Regions from separate parts of the Streptomyces sp. NPDC001604 genome, predicted to be linked through region 2. Evidence: predicted binding sites of a transcription regulator. Region 2 holds the regulator's gene; the other holds the start of a gene.
What was found. Region 2 encodes HrcA, which represses chaperone genes, less so after heat shock. Its sites were predicted from a motif close to TTNGCACTCNGNNNNNCNGAGTGCNAA; they were not measured.
Positions count from the first base shown of each region.

Region 1 (7,575 bases), on a different contig from region 2:
AGCGCCTCGGCGAAGGCCCGGTTGTAGGTCTCGTAGGACGCCCACTGCCGCCGGAACTCCGCGTCGAAGTCCGGCTCCAGGGGCGTCTGGTACAGCATGTGGTGCACGAACCACAGCACCGAGTTCGCGATGCCGTTGTACGCGTCGGCGTGCACGTCGGCCGGGATGGCCAGCATCCTCACCCCGTCCTCGCCGACCCCGCGCCGTACCGCCTCGCGGTCGCCGTCGGACAGTGCCGAGCACACCCACAGGGCGTCCGCGTCGGGCCCGATCGCGGAGAGGCCGGAGACCAGCCCGCCGCCGCCGCGCCTGGCGGCCAGCGAGCCGTCCTCCTGTACTTCGTACGAGACCGGGCCGCGGTTGGACGCGACCAGCACCTGATGACCAGCGCCGTTCGTGGAAGCCATACGCCTCAACCTAGCCCGGCCCGTAAACGCTCAAACGTATGTCTGGGCTCTGCGGGTGGACCGTATACACCGCCCAGGCCGCGTAACGCGCCGCCTCAGGCGACCTTGCGCGACGCGTACTCCGCGATCTCCACCATCGGCGGCCGCTCCTCCGTGTCCACGGAGTAGGTGCGCGGCTCGAAGCCGTCCTCGCCCCGTTCGAACTGGGTGAGGGAGGGACGGATGAGGTGGCCGCGGGCCAGCCTCAGCTGTGCCGTGCGGTAGATCGCGGCGGACATCCGGCCCAGCGCCTGCCCGTCCTGGTGACGGTGCTTGCGCACCCCGACGTCCACCTGGGCGAGCGCGTCGAGGCCCACCAGGTGCAGGGCGTCCACCAGCATGCCCAGCTCGACGCCGTACCCGACGGGGAACGGCAGCTGTTCCAGCAGGCTGCGGCGGGCCGCGTACTCGCCGCCGAGCGGCTGCACGAAGCCCGCCAGCTGCGGCCAGTGCATGTTCAGCAGCGGACGCGCCATCAGCTCGGTGACCCGGCCGCCCTGGCCCTGGGCGCCGGCCAGCGGACGGTCGTACATGCCCTTGACCAGGTCGACCCCCGGCTCGGTGAGCAGCGGGCCGACGATCCCGGAGACGAAGTCGGAGGAGAACTCCTTCAGGTCGGCGTCGATGAAGCAGACGATGTCCCCGCTCGTGACCAGGAGCGAGCGCCACAGCACCTCGCCCTTGCCGGGGACGGTCGGGATGCTGGGCAGGATGTCGTCACGGTGGACGACCCTGGCCCCGGCCGCCGCGGCGACCTCGGACGTGCGGTCGGTGGACCCGGAGTCGACGACGACGATCTCGTCGACGAGCGGGACCTGCTGCATCAGGTCGTGACGGATGATCGCGACGATGTCGCCAACCGTCTCCTCCTCGTTGAGCGCGGGCAGCACGACGCTGACCGACTGCCCGGTGCGCTGCTTGGCGGCCAGGATCTGGTGGAGAGGGCGATCGGTCAGGGACCAGGAGCGGGTGCTCAGCCAGCGCTCGACTTCTTCCAGCACGTAGGCGGCTCCTCTGCGTTCTCTCGGCGAAAGCCGGATCATCATGTGATCCATCTCGCGGTTCGGACGACTATCTCAACTGTCCTGGCCTTCGGTTACAGTCTTGAACAACGCTGGTGACCATCGCATGTCGGGGGTCGTCCAGCGTTGAACGAGTTGAACAACCGAATACCGCTCATCCAGAGGGGCAGAGGGATACGGCCCGATGAAGCCCCGGCAACCCTCCAGCCGGTCTCGTACCGATCGATGCCGATCGTTCCGCGAGGCTCCCGGCTAGGGAAGGTGCCAAATCCGTCTCACGGCGAGATGCGTCGTGAGGAAGATGAGGAGAAAGGGCCTCGCCTCACATGGCTGCGCAGACTGTTGCAAGCACCACCGACTCCACGACCGTCGACCTCGGTCCCGCCGCGGCGCTTTCCTGCCGCGAGTGCGGTCACCAGGTGCCTCTCGGCCCGGTCTTCGCCTGCGAGGAGTGTTTCGGCCCGCTCGAGATCGCGTACGACTTCTCGGCCTACGACGCCGAGGAACTCCGCAAGCAGATCGAGGCGGGTCCCGCGAACATCTGGCGTTATGCGCCCCTGCTGCCCGTCCCGGCGGACGTGGCGGACAAGCCCAACATCAACCCCGGTTGGACCAAGCTCGTCCAGGCCGACAACCTCGCCCGCGAACTGGGCGTCGACGCCGGCAAGCTGTTCGTGAAGGACGATTCCGGCAACCCGACGCACTCCTTCAAGGACCGGGTCGTCGCCCAGGCCATCGAGGCCGCGCGCGCCTTCGACTTCACCACCCTGTCCTGCTCGTCCACCGGCAACCTGGCCGGTGCGGTGGGTGCCGCGGCCGCCCGCGCCGGCTTCCGTTCCTGCGTGTTCATCCCGCACGACCTGGAGCAGGGCAAGGTCGTCATGGCCGCGGTCTACGGCGGCGAGCTCGTCGGCATCGAGGGCAACTACGACGACGTGAACCGCTTCTGCTCCGAGCTGATCGGCGACCCGGCCGGCGAGGGCTGGGGCTTCGTCAACGTCAACCTGCGGCCGTACTACGCCGAGGGCTCCAAGACCCTGGCGTACGAGATCTGCGAGCAGCTCGGCTGGCGGCTGCCGGACCAGCTGGTCGTGCCGATCGCCTCCGGCTCGCAGCTCACGAAGATCGACAAGGGGCTGCAGGAGCTGATCAAGCTCGGGCTCGTCGAGGACAGGCCGTACAAGATCTTCGGGGCGCAGGCCGAGGGGTGCAGCCCTGTCTCCGTCGCGTACAAGGCGGGGCACGACGTCGTGAGGCCGCAGAAGCCGAACACGATCGCCAAGTCGCTGGCCATCGGCAACCCGGCGGACGGTCCCTATGTGCTGGACATCGCCCGCCGTACCGGTGGGGCGGTGGAGGACGTGAACGACGAGCAGATCGTGGACGCGATTCGGCTGCTCGCCCGGACCGAGGGGATCTTCGCGGAGACCGCCGGTGGGGTGACCGTGGGCGTGACGCGCAAGCTCATCGAGAACGGCGTGCTCGACCCGACCCTGACGACGGTCGTCCTCAACACCGGTGATGGTCTGAAGACGCTGGATGCGGTGGCCGACACCGGGCTCACCGCGACGATTCGGCCGAGCCTCGAGTCGTTCCGCGAGGCTGGACTCGCGTAGTCGCGCCCCGCGGCGGAGCCGCAATCGGACACAGCCCCGCGCGCCCCTAAATCCCTGACCGGAGGTTCATCGTGAGCGTCAACGTTCGTATCCCCACCATCCTGCGTACCTACACCGGCGGGCAGGCCGAGGTCACCGCCGAAGGCGGCACCCTCGGCGAGGTCATCGCCGATCTCGAGAAGAACCACACCGGGATCGCCGCTCGCGTTCTCGACGACCAGGGCAAGCTGCGCCGCTTCGTCAACGTCTACGTGAACGACGACGACGTGCGGTTCGAGCAGGGGCTGGAGACGGCGACTCCGGACGGGGCGGGCGTCTCGATCATTCCGGCCGTCGCCGGAGGCTGACCGGAAACAGGTCGAACGACCGATTATTACCGTAGGTAACGTCGGTTACGAAGTGTTCATCGAATTGCCCCCTCCGTGAGAGAAGCGGAGGGGGCAATTCTGCATGGTTGAGCACGGTACAGTTGGGGAACCGCTCGACTCCGCTTGCCGCATGCATATGAGTTCTCGCTTCTCGGGCAGCGAGAAGTAGCCAAAGTGTGCAGGTTTTTTGCGTCTTATGCTCCATTTATGGGGCCCGACTTGCCCTGAATCCGGGTGAATTCTCCCTAAAGTCCCGACCGGTCGTGCCCGGAATTCTCGTCCGATTGACCTGTTGCAGACGGCAGTTGGACAGATACATTCAGCCGCGGTCGACGCGTTCCGGCGCACGCCCCCAACCGTGGGGGGTGAGGTCTGACCCGGATCCGCGAAGTGTGGATCTGTGCAAGGGCCAGTAATAGGGGAGTTAGGCATGGCTCAGGGCACCGTCAAGTGGTTCAACGCGGAGAAGGGGTACGGCTTCATCGCGGTCGACGGTGGTGCGGATGTTTTCGTCCACTACAGTGCGATTCAGATGGACGGCTACCGCACCCTGGAAGAGGGTCAGCGGGTCGATTTCGAGATCTCGCAGGGCCAGAAGGGGCCGCAGGCGGACATGGTCCGTCTGGCGGCCGGCTGAAGCACGCGCCGGGTTAATCGCAGCGACGTTCTTCTGTTCTTGATCGAAGGGTCCGCACCTCACGGGGCGGGCCCTTCGGCATGTCCGGGACGGGGCGGGCGCGGCCCAGCCTCCGAGAGCCGCTTGCGCCCGCCCGTCGCCCGACCACCACCCCTCAACGAGCCCGCTCCGCGGGCGCACCTTGCGCCCACCCGTCGCCCGACCACCACCCCTCAACGAGCCCGCTCCGCGGGCGCACCTTGCACTCGGTGGGGTCGAGTGCTAATCATTGGCGTTAGCACTCTGAAGGTGAGAGTGACAAAGATGGACCGGGTCGGTGAGGCCCGCAGGCCGGGTGGGGCAAGGAACCCACGGGTCGGCGAGCCGTCCGTCGCGGGCGCGGGCGCGGTCCGAAGGAATCACCCCCAGTCCTGGAGGGACCACTTCACATGGCCAAGATCATCGCGTTCGACGAGGAGGCGCGGCGCGGCCTCGAGCGCGGCATGAACCAGCTCGCGGACGCCGTGAAGGTGACGCTCGGCCCCAAGGGCCGCAACGTCGTCCTCGAGAAGAAGTGGGGCGCCCCCACGATCACCAACGATGGTGTCTCCATCGCCAAGGAGATCGAACTCGAGGACCCGTACGAGAAGATCGGCGCCGAGCTGGTCAAGGAAGTCGCCAAGAAGACGGACGACGTCGCCGGTGACGGTACGACCACCGCGACCGTCCTCGCCCAGGCGCTCGTCAAGGAAGGCCTGCGCAACGTAGCCGCCGGCGCCAACCCGATGGCCCTCAAGCGCGGTATCGAGAAGGCCGTCGAGGCCGTCTCCGGTGCCCTCCTCGAGCAGGCCAAGGATGTCGAGACCAAGGAGCAGATCGCTTCCACGGCCTCCATCTCCGCCGCCGACACCCAGATCGGCGAGCTCATCGCCGAGGCCATGGACAAGGTCGGCAAGGAAGGCGTCATCACCGTCGAGGAGTCCCAGACCTTCGGTCTGGAGCTGGAGCTCACCGAGGGTATGCGCTTCGACAAGGGCTACATCTCGGCGTACTTCGCCACCGACATGGAGCGGATGGAGGCGTCGCTCGACGACCCGTACATCCTGATCGCCAACTCCAAGATCAGCTCCGTCAAGGACCTGCTCCCGCTCCTGGAGAAGGTCATGCAGTCGGGCAAGCCGCTGCTGATCATCGCCGAGGACGTCGAGGGCGAGGCCCTGTCGACCCTGGTCGTCAACAAGATCCGCGGCACCTTCAAGTCCGTCGCGGTCAAGGCCCCCGGCTTCGGTGACCGCCGCAAGGCGATGCTGAACGACATCGCCATCCTCACGGGCGGCGAGGTCATCTCCGAGGAGGTCGGTCTCAAGCTCGAGAACACCTCCCTCGACCTGCTGGGCCGCGCCCGCAAGGTGGTCATCACCAAGGACGAGACCACCATCGTCGACGGCGCCGGCTCCACGGAGCAGGTGCAGGGCCGGGTCAACCAGATCCGCGCCGAGATCGAGAACAGCGACTCGGACTACGACCGCGAGAAGCTGCAGGAGCGCCTGGCGAAGCTCGCCGGCGGTGTCGCGGTCATCAAGGCCGGTGCCGCCACCGAGGTGGAGCTCAAGGAGCGCAAGCACCGCATCGAGGACGCCGTCCGCAACGCGAAGGCCGCCGTCGAGGAGGGCATCGTCGCCGGTGGTGGCGTCGCGCTCATCCAGGCGTCCACCGTCTTCGAGAAGCTGGACCTGGAGGGTGACGAGGCGACCGGCGCCCAGGCCGTGAAGCTCGCGCTCGAGGCCCCGCTGAAGCAGATCGCCGTCAACGCCGGCCTCGAGGGCGGTGTCGTGGTGGAGAAGGTGCGCAACCTGACCCCGGGCCACGGCCTGAACGCCGCGACCGGCGAGTACGTCGACCTGGTCAAGGAAGGCATCATCGACCCGGCGAAGGTCACGCGCTCTGCCCTGCAGAACGCCGCCTCCATCGCCGCGCTCTTCCTCACCACCGAGGCCGTCATCGCCGACAAGCCGGAGAAGGCCGCCGCGCCCGCCGGTGGCGGTATGCCGGGCGGTGACATGGACTTCTGATCGGCCTCCGGCTGATCCGGGTTCCCACCGAGGGCGGCACTCCCTGGAAACAGGGGGTGCCGCCCTCGGGCGTGTCAGAGGTCATAGGAGAATTGCTTCAGCGGGTGCAACAATGCGTGTGCACATACCAGTCTGGGTCAATGCAGCCATCGCACGAGGAGCCCACCCACGTGACCACCGCCCCCTCCCGCGCCGCCGAGGTCCTCTCCCGGCCCACCGCGATCAACGGCCTGACCGTCCCCAACCGCATCGTCATGGCACCCATGACGCGCATGTTCTCCCCGGGCGGCATCCCCGGTGAGGACGTGGTGTCGTACTACGCCCGCCGGGCCGCCGCCGGCGTCGGGCTGATCGTCACCGAGGGCACCTACGTCGGCCACGAGTCGGCCGGCAACAGCGACCGCGTCCCCCGGTTCCACGGCGAGGAGCAGCTCGCCGGCTGGCAGAAGGTCGCCGAGGCGGTGCATGCGGCGGGCGGCACGATCGTTCCGCAGCTGTGGCACATCGGCACGGTCCGCAACCAGGGCGACGCTCCCTACCCGGACGCCCCCTCGCACGGCCCCTCCGGTCTGCGCGTCACCGGCGTCGAGGACGCGACGCCCATGACGCAGGCCGACATCGACGCCGTCATCGGTGCGTTCGTCGAGTCCGCGGTCGCCGCCGAGCGCATCGGCTTCGACGGCATAGAACTGCATGGCGCGCACGGCTACCTCCTCGACCAGTTCCTGTGGGCCGGCACCAACCGTCGTACGGACGCGTACGGCGGCGACCCCGTGGCCCGTACGAAGTTCGCGGCGGAGATCGTGGCGGCCGTACGGGAGGCCGTGTCGCCGGAGTTCCCGATTCTGTTCCGGTACTCGCAGTGGAAGCAGGAGGCGTACGACGCCCGTCTTGCCGAGACGCCGGAGGAGCTGGAGGCGATCCTCGCGCCGTTGGCCGCGGCCGGTGTGGATGCGTTCCACGCCTCCACGCGGCGGTACTGGCTGCCGGAGTTCGAGGGCTCCGACCTCAACCTCGCGGGCTGGACGAAGAAGCTGACGGGGCGGCCGACCATCACCGTCGGGTCGGTCGGGCTCGACGGGGACTTCATCCGCGGGTTCGCCGGGGAGGGGTCGCCCGTCCGGGGGATCGACGACCTTCTGGACCGGCTGGAGCGGGAGGAGTACGACTTCGTCGCTGTCGGGCGGGCGTTGCTGCAGGATCCCGAGTGGGCGGCGAAGGTGCTGGCCGGGCGGAGCGACGAGCTTGAGCCGTACTCGGCCGGTGCGCTGAAGACGCTGAGCTGAACTGAGCAGTGCGGGTCGGTGGGGGTGCGCGGCCCTGGGGGCTGCGCCCCCGGACCCCCATCGGCCTTCGGCCTCGTCGACGTTCTGGTTGCCGAGGTCAACTACGGCTAGCGTTCGGGGGCATGAGGATCCTGCACCTCTCCGACACT
Region 1 is NZ_JBIAUY010000028.1:10,793-18,367, forward strand. It holds gene ACFY1E_RS44605 (trehalose-6-phosphate synthase) at 1-407, opposite strand, end outside; gene ACFY1E_RS44610 (glucosyl-3-phosphoglycerate synthase) at 503-1,447, opposite strand; SAM riboswitch class I at 1,620-1,776, shown strand; gene thrC (threonine synthase) at 1,795-3,084, shown strand; gene ACFY1E_RS44620 (MoaD/ThiS family protein) at 3,156-3,431, shown strand; gene ACFY1E_RS44625 (cold-shock protein) at 3,883-4,089, shown strand; gene groL (chaperonin GroEL) at 4,518-6,140, shown strand; gene ACFY1E_RS44635 (NADH:flavin oxidoreductase) at 6,281-7,426, shown strand; gene ACFY1E_RS44640 (metallophosphoesterase family protein) at 7,549-7,575, shown strand, end outside.
Region 1: a site for HrcA is predicted at 4,328-4,354, ahead of groL (chaperonin GroEL). Genes of this name have one in related genera too.

Region 2 (7,575 bases):
TCTATGCCGGGTCTGGCGTACCGGTGTACCTGATCGTCGATCCGGCAGCGGCTGCCTGCCTCGTGCTCACCGAGCCGTACGGCAGCGGCGAGTGTGCCGACTATCGGTGTCAGCGCAGCTGGAGGTACGGGGAGACACTTCACCTGCCGGTGCTGAACATCGGCATCAACACCCGCGAGTTCAGGGCTGTGTTGGACCCGTGACGAAGTCGATCAGCTCCTCCACCCGCCCCAGCAGCTCCGGCTCCAGATCCTTGTAGGACCCCACCCGCTTCAGGATCGCCTGCCACACAGCCCCGGTGTTCTCCGACGGCCAGCCCAACGCCCGGCACACCCCCGTCTTCCAGTCCTGCCCGTGCGGCACCCGCGGCCACCCGGCGATCCCCAGCGACGACGGCTTCACCGCCTCCCAGATGTCGATGTACGGGTGGCCCACCACCAGCGCGTGCTCGCTCGTCACCGACTCCGCGATCCGCCACTCCTTCGTACCCGGCACGAGGTGGTCCACCAGCACCCCCAGCCGCGCATCCGGCCCCGGTGCGAACTCCTCCACGATCGACGGCAGGTCGTCCACGCCCTCCAGGTACTCCACGACCACGCCCTCGATCCGCAGGTCGTCACCCCAGACCTTCTCGACCAGCTCGGCGTCGTGCCGGCCCTCGACGTAGATCCGCCCGGCGCGGGCCACTCGCGCGCGTGCCCCGGGGACGGCCACCGAACCGGATGCCGTACGGGTGGGGCGTACAGGAGCCGCACCGGACGGTCGTACGAGCGTCACCACCCGCCCCTCCAGCAGGAACCCCCGCGGCTCCAGCGGAAACACCCGGTGCTTGCCGAAGCGGTCCTCCAGGGTCACCGTGCCCGCCTCGCAGCGGATCACCGCGCCGCAGAAGCCGGTGCCGGGCTCCTCGACCACCAGACCCGGTTCCGCCGGTACCTCCGGAACCGGCTTGGGCTTCTTCCACGGCGGGGTCAGATCGGCGGAGTACTGGCGCATTCGAGTGACGATAGGAGAAGCGGCCGGTCAGCGGCTACGACACGCCGAAACGTGCCGCCAGCTCGTCCCGCTGTCTCCGCACGAAGCCCGCATCCACCACCGCTCCGTGACCGGGCACGTACAGCGCGTCCTCCCCGCCCAGGTCGAGGAGCCGGTCCAGGGCGGCCGGCCAGTGCGACGGTACGGCGTCGGAACCGGCCTGCGGTTCGCCGGACTCCTCCACCAGGTCGCCGCAGAAGACGACCTCCGGGGAGCCGGGGACCAGGACCACGAGATCGTGGGCTGTGTGGCCGGGACCCACGTTCGCCAGCAGCACCTGCCGGCCGCCGCCCAGGTCGAGGGTCCACTCGCCGGAGACGTGATGCCGGGGCGCGACCAGGGCGTCCACCGCCTCCTCGGCCAGGTGTGCGTCCAGTCCGTTGCCCACCGCGTCCGCCCGCAGCTCCTCGCGCGCGTGCCGCGCCTCGAAGACCGCGTCCATGCCCACCGCGCCGTACACCTCCGCGCCCGCGAACGCCGCCGCGCCGAGGACATGGTCGAAATGGGGATGCGTGAGCGCGAGATGAGTCACACGGTGACCGGCGAGCTCCTGCGCCTCGGCACGCAACCGTGCGCCCTCCGCGAGACTCGACCCCGCGTCGATCAGGAGCGCCGTGCCCGCCCCGACGACCAGTCCCGTCGTGCAGTCCCAGCCCGGAAGACGGCACCGCCCGACTCCCGCCGCGAGCCGCTCCCACCCCAGCTCTTCCCAAGTCATCGTCATACGGCGACGCTAGCGGTACGCCCTGTTCAACAGGGACCGACCTTGCCCCGGGTGTACCCCACCGCCGTACACTGGCCGGTAACGGCTGGCACTCGGACGGACAGAGTGCCAGGCGAAGTGCCTGGGGGACGACTTCTGGAGGTGTGCGCTGGATGCTGAGTGAACGACGGCTGCAGGTACTGCGCGCCATCGTCCAGGACTATGTCGGCACCGAGGAACCGGTCGGGTCGAAGGCCCTGACCGAGCGGCACAACCTCGGCGTGTCCCCGGCGACGGTCCGCAACGACATGGCGGCCCTGGAGGACGAGGGTTTCATCGCCCAGCCGCACACCAGCGCGGGGCGCATCCCCACCGACAAGGGGTACCGCCTGTTCGTCGACAAGCTCGCGGGCGTCAAGCCGATGTCCGGGCCCGAGAAGCGGGCGATCCAGAACTTCCTCGACGGCGCCGTGGACCTCGACGACGTGGTGGCGCGGACGGTTCGGCTGCTCGCGCAGCTCACCCGGCAGGTCGCCGTCGTGCAGTACCCGTCCCTGACCCGTTCGACCGTGCGGCACGTGGAGCTGCTCTCGCTCGCCCCTGCGCGCGTGATGCTCGTGCTGATCACCGACACCGGGCGGGTCGAGCAGCGCATGGTCGACTGCCCGGCGCCGTTCGGGGAGGCCTCGCTCGCGGATCTGCGGGCGCGGCTCAACAGCAAGGTCGCGGGCCGCCGCTTCACCGACGTCCCGCGGCTCGTGGAAGACCTGCCCGAAGGCTTCGACGTCGAGGACCGGGGTACGGTCTCGACAGTGCTCTCCACACTTCTGGAGACACTGGTCGAGGAGAACGAGGAACGGCTGATGATCGGCGGCACCGCCAATCTGACCCGTTTCGGGCATGACTTCCCCCTCACCATCCGCCCCGTCCTGGAGGCGCTGGAGGAGCAGGTCGTGCTCCTCAAGTTGCTTGGCGAGGCGGGGGATTCGGGCATGACGGTGCGCATCGGGCACGAGAACGCCTATGAGGGACTCAACTCCACTTCCGTGGTGTCGGTCGGCTACGGTTCGGGCGGCGAAGCAGTCGCCAAGATGGGCGTGGTCGGACCGACCCGCATGGATTACCCGGGAACGATGGGAGCGGTACGCGCAGTGGCACGTTACGTCGGACAGATCCTGGCGGAGTCGTAAGTGGCCACGGACTACTACGCCGTTCTCGGCGTGCGTCGCGACGCGTCGCAGGAAGAGATCAAGAAGGCCTTCCGGCGGCTCGCGCGCGAGCTGCACCCGGACGTCAACCCGGACCCGAAGACCCAGGAGCGGTTCAAGGAGATCAACGCCGCTTACGAGGTGCTCTCCGACCCGCAGAAGAAGCAGGTCTACGACCTCGGCGGCGACCCCCTGTCCCAGGCGGGCGGCGGTGGCGCGGGCGGCTTCGGCGCGGGTGGCTTCGGGAACTTCTCGGACATCATGGACGCGTTCTTCGGTACGGCGTCGCAGCGCGGACCGCGTTCGCGTACGCGCCGGGGCCAGGACGCGATGATCCGGCTGGAGATCGAGCTCGACGAGGCGGCCTTCGGCACGACGAAGGACATCCAGGTCGACACGGCGATCGTCTGCTCCACCTGTAACGGTGAGGGCGCGGCGCCGGGCACCTCCGCCCAGACGTGTGACATGTGCCGCGGTCGCGGTGAGGTGTCGCAGGTGACGCGGTCCTTCCTGGGCCAGGTCATGACCTCGCGGCCGTGTCCCCAGTGCCAGGGCTTCGGCACCGTGGTGCCGACGCCGTGCCCGGAGTGCGCGGGCGACGGCCGGGTCCGGTCCCGCCGTACCCTCACGGTCAAGATCCCGGCCGGTGTCGACAACGGCACCCGCATCCAGCTCGCGGGCGAGGGCGAGGTCGGCCCCGGCGGCGGTCCCGCCGGTGACCTGTACGTCGAGATCCACGAGCTGCCGCACCCGACCTTCCAGCGGCGCGGCGACGACCTGCACTGCACGGTCACCATCCCGATGACGGCCGCGTCCCTCGGCACCAAGGTGCCGCTGGAGACGCTGGACGGCATGGAGGAGGTCGACATCCGGCCCGGCACCCAGTCCGGCCAGTCGATCCCGCTGCACGGGCGTGGCGTCACGCATCTGCGCGGTGGCGGGCGGGGTGACCTGATCGTCCATGTCGAGGTGCAGACGCCGACGAAGCTGGATCCCGAGCAGGAGCGGTTGCTGCGCGAGCTGGCGAAGCTGCGGGGTGAGGAGCGGCCGACGGGGCAGTTCCAGCCGGGGCAGCAAGGGTTGTTCTCGCGGTTGAAGGATGCGTTCAACGGGCGCTGACGGGTGGCTGCGGGCGGGCTGAAAGTGCAGGCTCGTGCCAAGGGGAAGGGCCGATTCGGACTTGTTCGGAGGACGTGACAACATGCCGTCATGTCCTCCGCACTGACCGATCTCTTCCCGCATCCGATCGTGCAGGCCCCCATGGCGGGCGGTGTCTCCGTGCCGCATCTGGCCGCCGCTGTGTGCGAGGCCGGCGGGCTCGGGTTCCTCGCCGCCGGGTACAAGACGGCCGACGGCATGTACCAGGAGATCAAGCAGCTCCGGGGGATCACGAACCGTCCCTTCGGCGTGAACCTCTTCATGCCGCAGCCCGAGTACGCCGACCCCGGTGCCGTGGAGATCTACGCCCACCAGCTGGCCGGGGAGGCCGGCTGGTACGAGACCGAGCTCGGCGATCCGGACAGCGGCCGTGACGACGCCTACGACTCCAAGGTCGCCGTGCTGCTGGACGACCCCGTGCCGGTGGTCTCCTTCCACTTCGGAGTGCCGAGCCGCGAGGTCCTCGACTCCCTCCGCCGGGTCGGCACTTTCACACTGGTCACCGCGACGACCCCCGAGGAGGCCCTCGCCGTGCAGCTGGCGGGCGCCGACGCGGTGATCGTGCAGGGCGTGGAGGCCGGCGGCCACCAGGGCACCCACCGGGACAACCCGGAGGCGGACGGCACCGGCATTGGACTGCTCCCGCTCGTCGCCCAGGTCCGAGAGACCGTGAGCATCCCGATCGTCGCCGCCGGCGGCATCATGCGCGGCGGGCAGATCGCCGCGGTGCTGGCGGCGGGCGCGAGCGCCGCCCAGCTCGGCACGGCGTTCCTGGCCACCCCGGAGTCCGGTGCGAACGCCGTCCACAAGCAGGCGCTCACCAACCCGCTGTTCGTGCGCACCGAGCTGACCCGGGCCTTCTCCGGGCGCCCGGCCCGCGGCCTGGTCAACCGGTTCCTGCGCGAGCACGGCCCGTACGCCCCGGCCGCCTACCCGGAGGTCCACCACCTCACCTCGCCCCTGCGCAAGAAGGCCGCCGCCTCCGGTGACGCGCAGGGCATGGCGCTGTGGGCGGGGCAGGGGCACCGCATGGCGCGCGAGCTCCCGGCCGGGCAGCTGGTGGAGGTCCTCGCCGCCGAGATCGACGTGGCCAGGACAGCGTTGTCGGGCAAGGGGGACCTGCGATGACCGCGCCGGTGTTCGTCGTCGAGTCGCTGGCGGGCGTCGGGCCCGGCTCGATCGTCGAACTGGACGGCCCCGAGGGGCGGCACGCGGTGTCCGTGCGGCGGCTCCAGCCCGGCGAGGACGTGGTGCTGACCGACGGTCTGGGCCGCGGTGCCGCCGGTGCGGTCGTGCGGACGGAGGGCAAGGACCGGCTGTTCGTCGAGCCCGTCGAGTTCCCCGTCGAGCCCGAGCCCAGCCCCCGTATCACCGTCGTCCAGGCCCTGCCCAAGGGCGACCGCGGTGAACTGGCCGTCGAGACGATGACCGAGACCGGCGTCGACGCGATCGTGCCGTGGTCGGCGGCCCGTTGCATCACCCAGTGGAAGGGCGAGCGGGGGCTGAAGGCCCTCGCCAAGTGGCGGGCCACCGCCCGCGAGGCCGGCAAGCAGTCCCGCCGGCTGCGCTTCCCGGAGGTCGCGGACGCGGCGACGACCAAGCAGGTTGCCGCACTTCTCGCCAAAGCCGACTTCGCCGCCGTACTGCACGAGGACCGCGACTACGCAAGTGAGCCGCTGGCCACCGCCGAGCTGCCCTCCGCGGGTGAGATCGTGCTGGTCGTGGGCCCCGAAGGGGGCGTCTCCGAGCAGGAGTTGGCGCTCTTCGCCGAGACGGGTGCGAAGGCGTACCGGCTCGGGCGTAGCGTGCTGCGTACATCGACCGCGGGCACCGCGGCGACCGCCCTGCTCCTGGGCCGCACCGGCCGCTGGTCCTGAACGATCACGGGGGAACACCATGGAACTCGCCCAAGTCCGGCTCCTGGTCAGCGACTTCGCCGCCTGCTACCGCTTCTACGCCGAGGTCCTCGGCCTCAAGCCGCAGTCGGGCGCGACCGCGGGCCCGTACGAGAAGTTCAGCCCGGCCACCGGCTCGGCGGGCATCGCCCTCCAGGACCGTTCGATGATGGCCGAGGTGCTGGACGAACTGGGCGACACGGCAACGGGCCACCGCTCCCTGGTGGTGCTGCGCGTCGATGACCTCGACACCTACTGCGAACAGATCGCCACCCGGGGCGCGATCCTCCTGCACGGCCCGGCCCCCATGACGGACCGCATGCGGGTCGCCCATCTCAAGGATCCCGAGGGCAACCTGGTCGAGTTGCAGGAGTGGCTGCTGCTGCGCGGCTGACCGATAGGCGCCCGCGGGCGCTTTCGTGACCGTATGCGCTCTACCGCCGGACGGCCCACGGTGGCAGGCTGCCGTCCATGGGGGCATTGAGGCGGATTTGGAGGCGGCCGCGAGGACGGCGGGTGGCGGCCGCGACGGTGCTTGCCGTCCTGGGCGTCGGTGGCGCGGTGGCCTGTGACCCGGGCGGGCTGAACTCGGCGGCCGTGGCGTACACGACCGACCAGACCGCGACCAAGGAGCTGAAGCGGCAGCACGTCGACGTGCAGTGGCTCAGCTGCACCGCCAACTACGGCAACAACAAGGTCTCCACGCGGACGGCGCCCTCGGCGAGCGAGACCACCGTCGCCGACGTCGACTGCCAGGGGCAGACCAAGGACCGGCGGGAGATCACCGTCACCGGCAAGGTCACCCGCGCCGTCGACGGTGCCTGTGTGCGCGGCGACCTCATCGCCAAGGTGGGCGGCAAACAGTGGTTCCATGTGACGGGGCTCGGCAACTGCAACGCGACACCGTCGCCCATCGTCCACAACCCGGGCGGAAACGGCGGTCAGCCCGGCGCCACCGTCACCGTGACCGTCACCCGGACCATCTGGTGCAAGGGCGATCCGAAGTGCTGGCCCGTCGAGGGCAAGTGATCCAAAGCGCTGACCTGGAGTGGTGCCACTGCTTAGGGTGATCGGGTGACACAGTCTGCGACGCCTGCCTACCTCCGGTTCCCGCACCTGTGGGGCGAGTTGGTCGCCTTCACCGCAGAGGACGACGTGTGGCTCGCCCCCGTCGACGGCGGACGTGCCTGGCGGGTCAGCGCGGACAACACACCGGTCACCCTGCCCCGCATCTCGCCCGACGGCACGACCGTCGCCTGGACCTCCACCCGCGACGGAGCCCCCGAGGTGCACATCGCCCCGGTTGCCGGCGGACCCGCCAAGCGGCTGACCCACTGGGGCAGTTGGCGCACCCAGGTGCGCGGCTGGACCCCGGACGGACAGGTCCTCGCGATCACCACTCACGGCCAGGCGAACCTGCGCCGCAGCTGGGCGCACTCCGTCCCGCTCGACGGCGGACCGTCGACGGTCCTGCCGTACGGCCTCGTCGGGCATGTCGCCCACGGGCCGAGCACCGTCCTGCTGTCCGCACCCATGGGGCGCGAGGCCGCCTGGTGGAAGCGGTATCGCGGGGGCA
Region 2 is NZ_JBIAUY010000001.1:536,816-544,390, reverse strand. It holds gene ACFY1E_RS02575 (Uma2 family endonuclease) at 1-203, shown strand, start outside; gene ACFY1E_RS02570 (DUF3097 domain-containing protein) at 181-996, opposite strand; gene ACFY1E_RS02565 (MBL fold metallo-hydrolase) at 1,031-1,759, opposite strand; gene hrcA (heat-inducible transcriptional repressor HrcA) at 1,912-2,928, shown strand; gene dnaJ (molecular chaperone DnaJ) at 2,929-4,065, shown strand; gene ACFY1E_RS02550 (nitronate monooxygenase) at 4,156-5,232, shown strand; gene ACFY1E_RS02545 (16S rRNA (uracil(1498)-N(3))-methyltransferase) at 5,229-5,981, shown strand; gene ACFY1E_RS02540 (VOC family protein) at 6,001-6,393, shown strand; gene ACFY1E_RS02535 (hypothetical protein) at 6,471-7,028, shown strand; gene ACFY1E_RS02530 (S41 family peptidase) at 7,074-7,575, shown strand, end outside.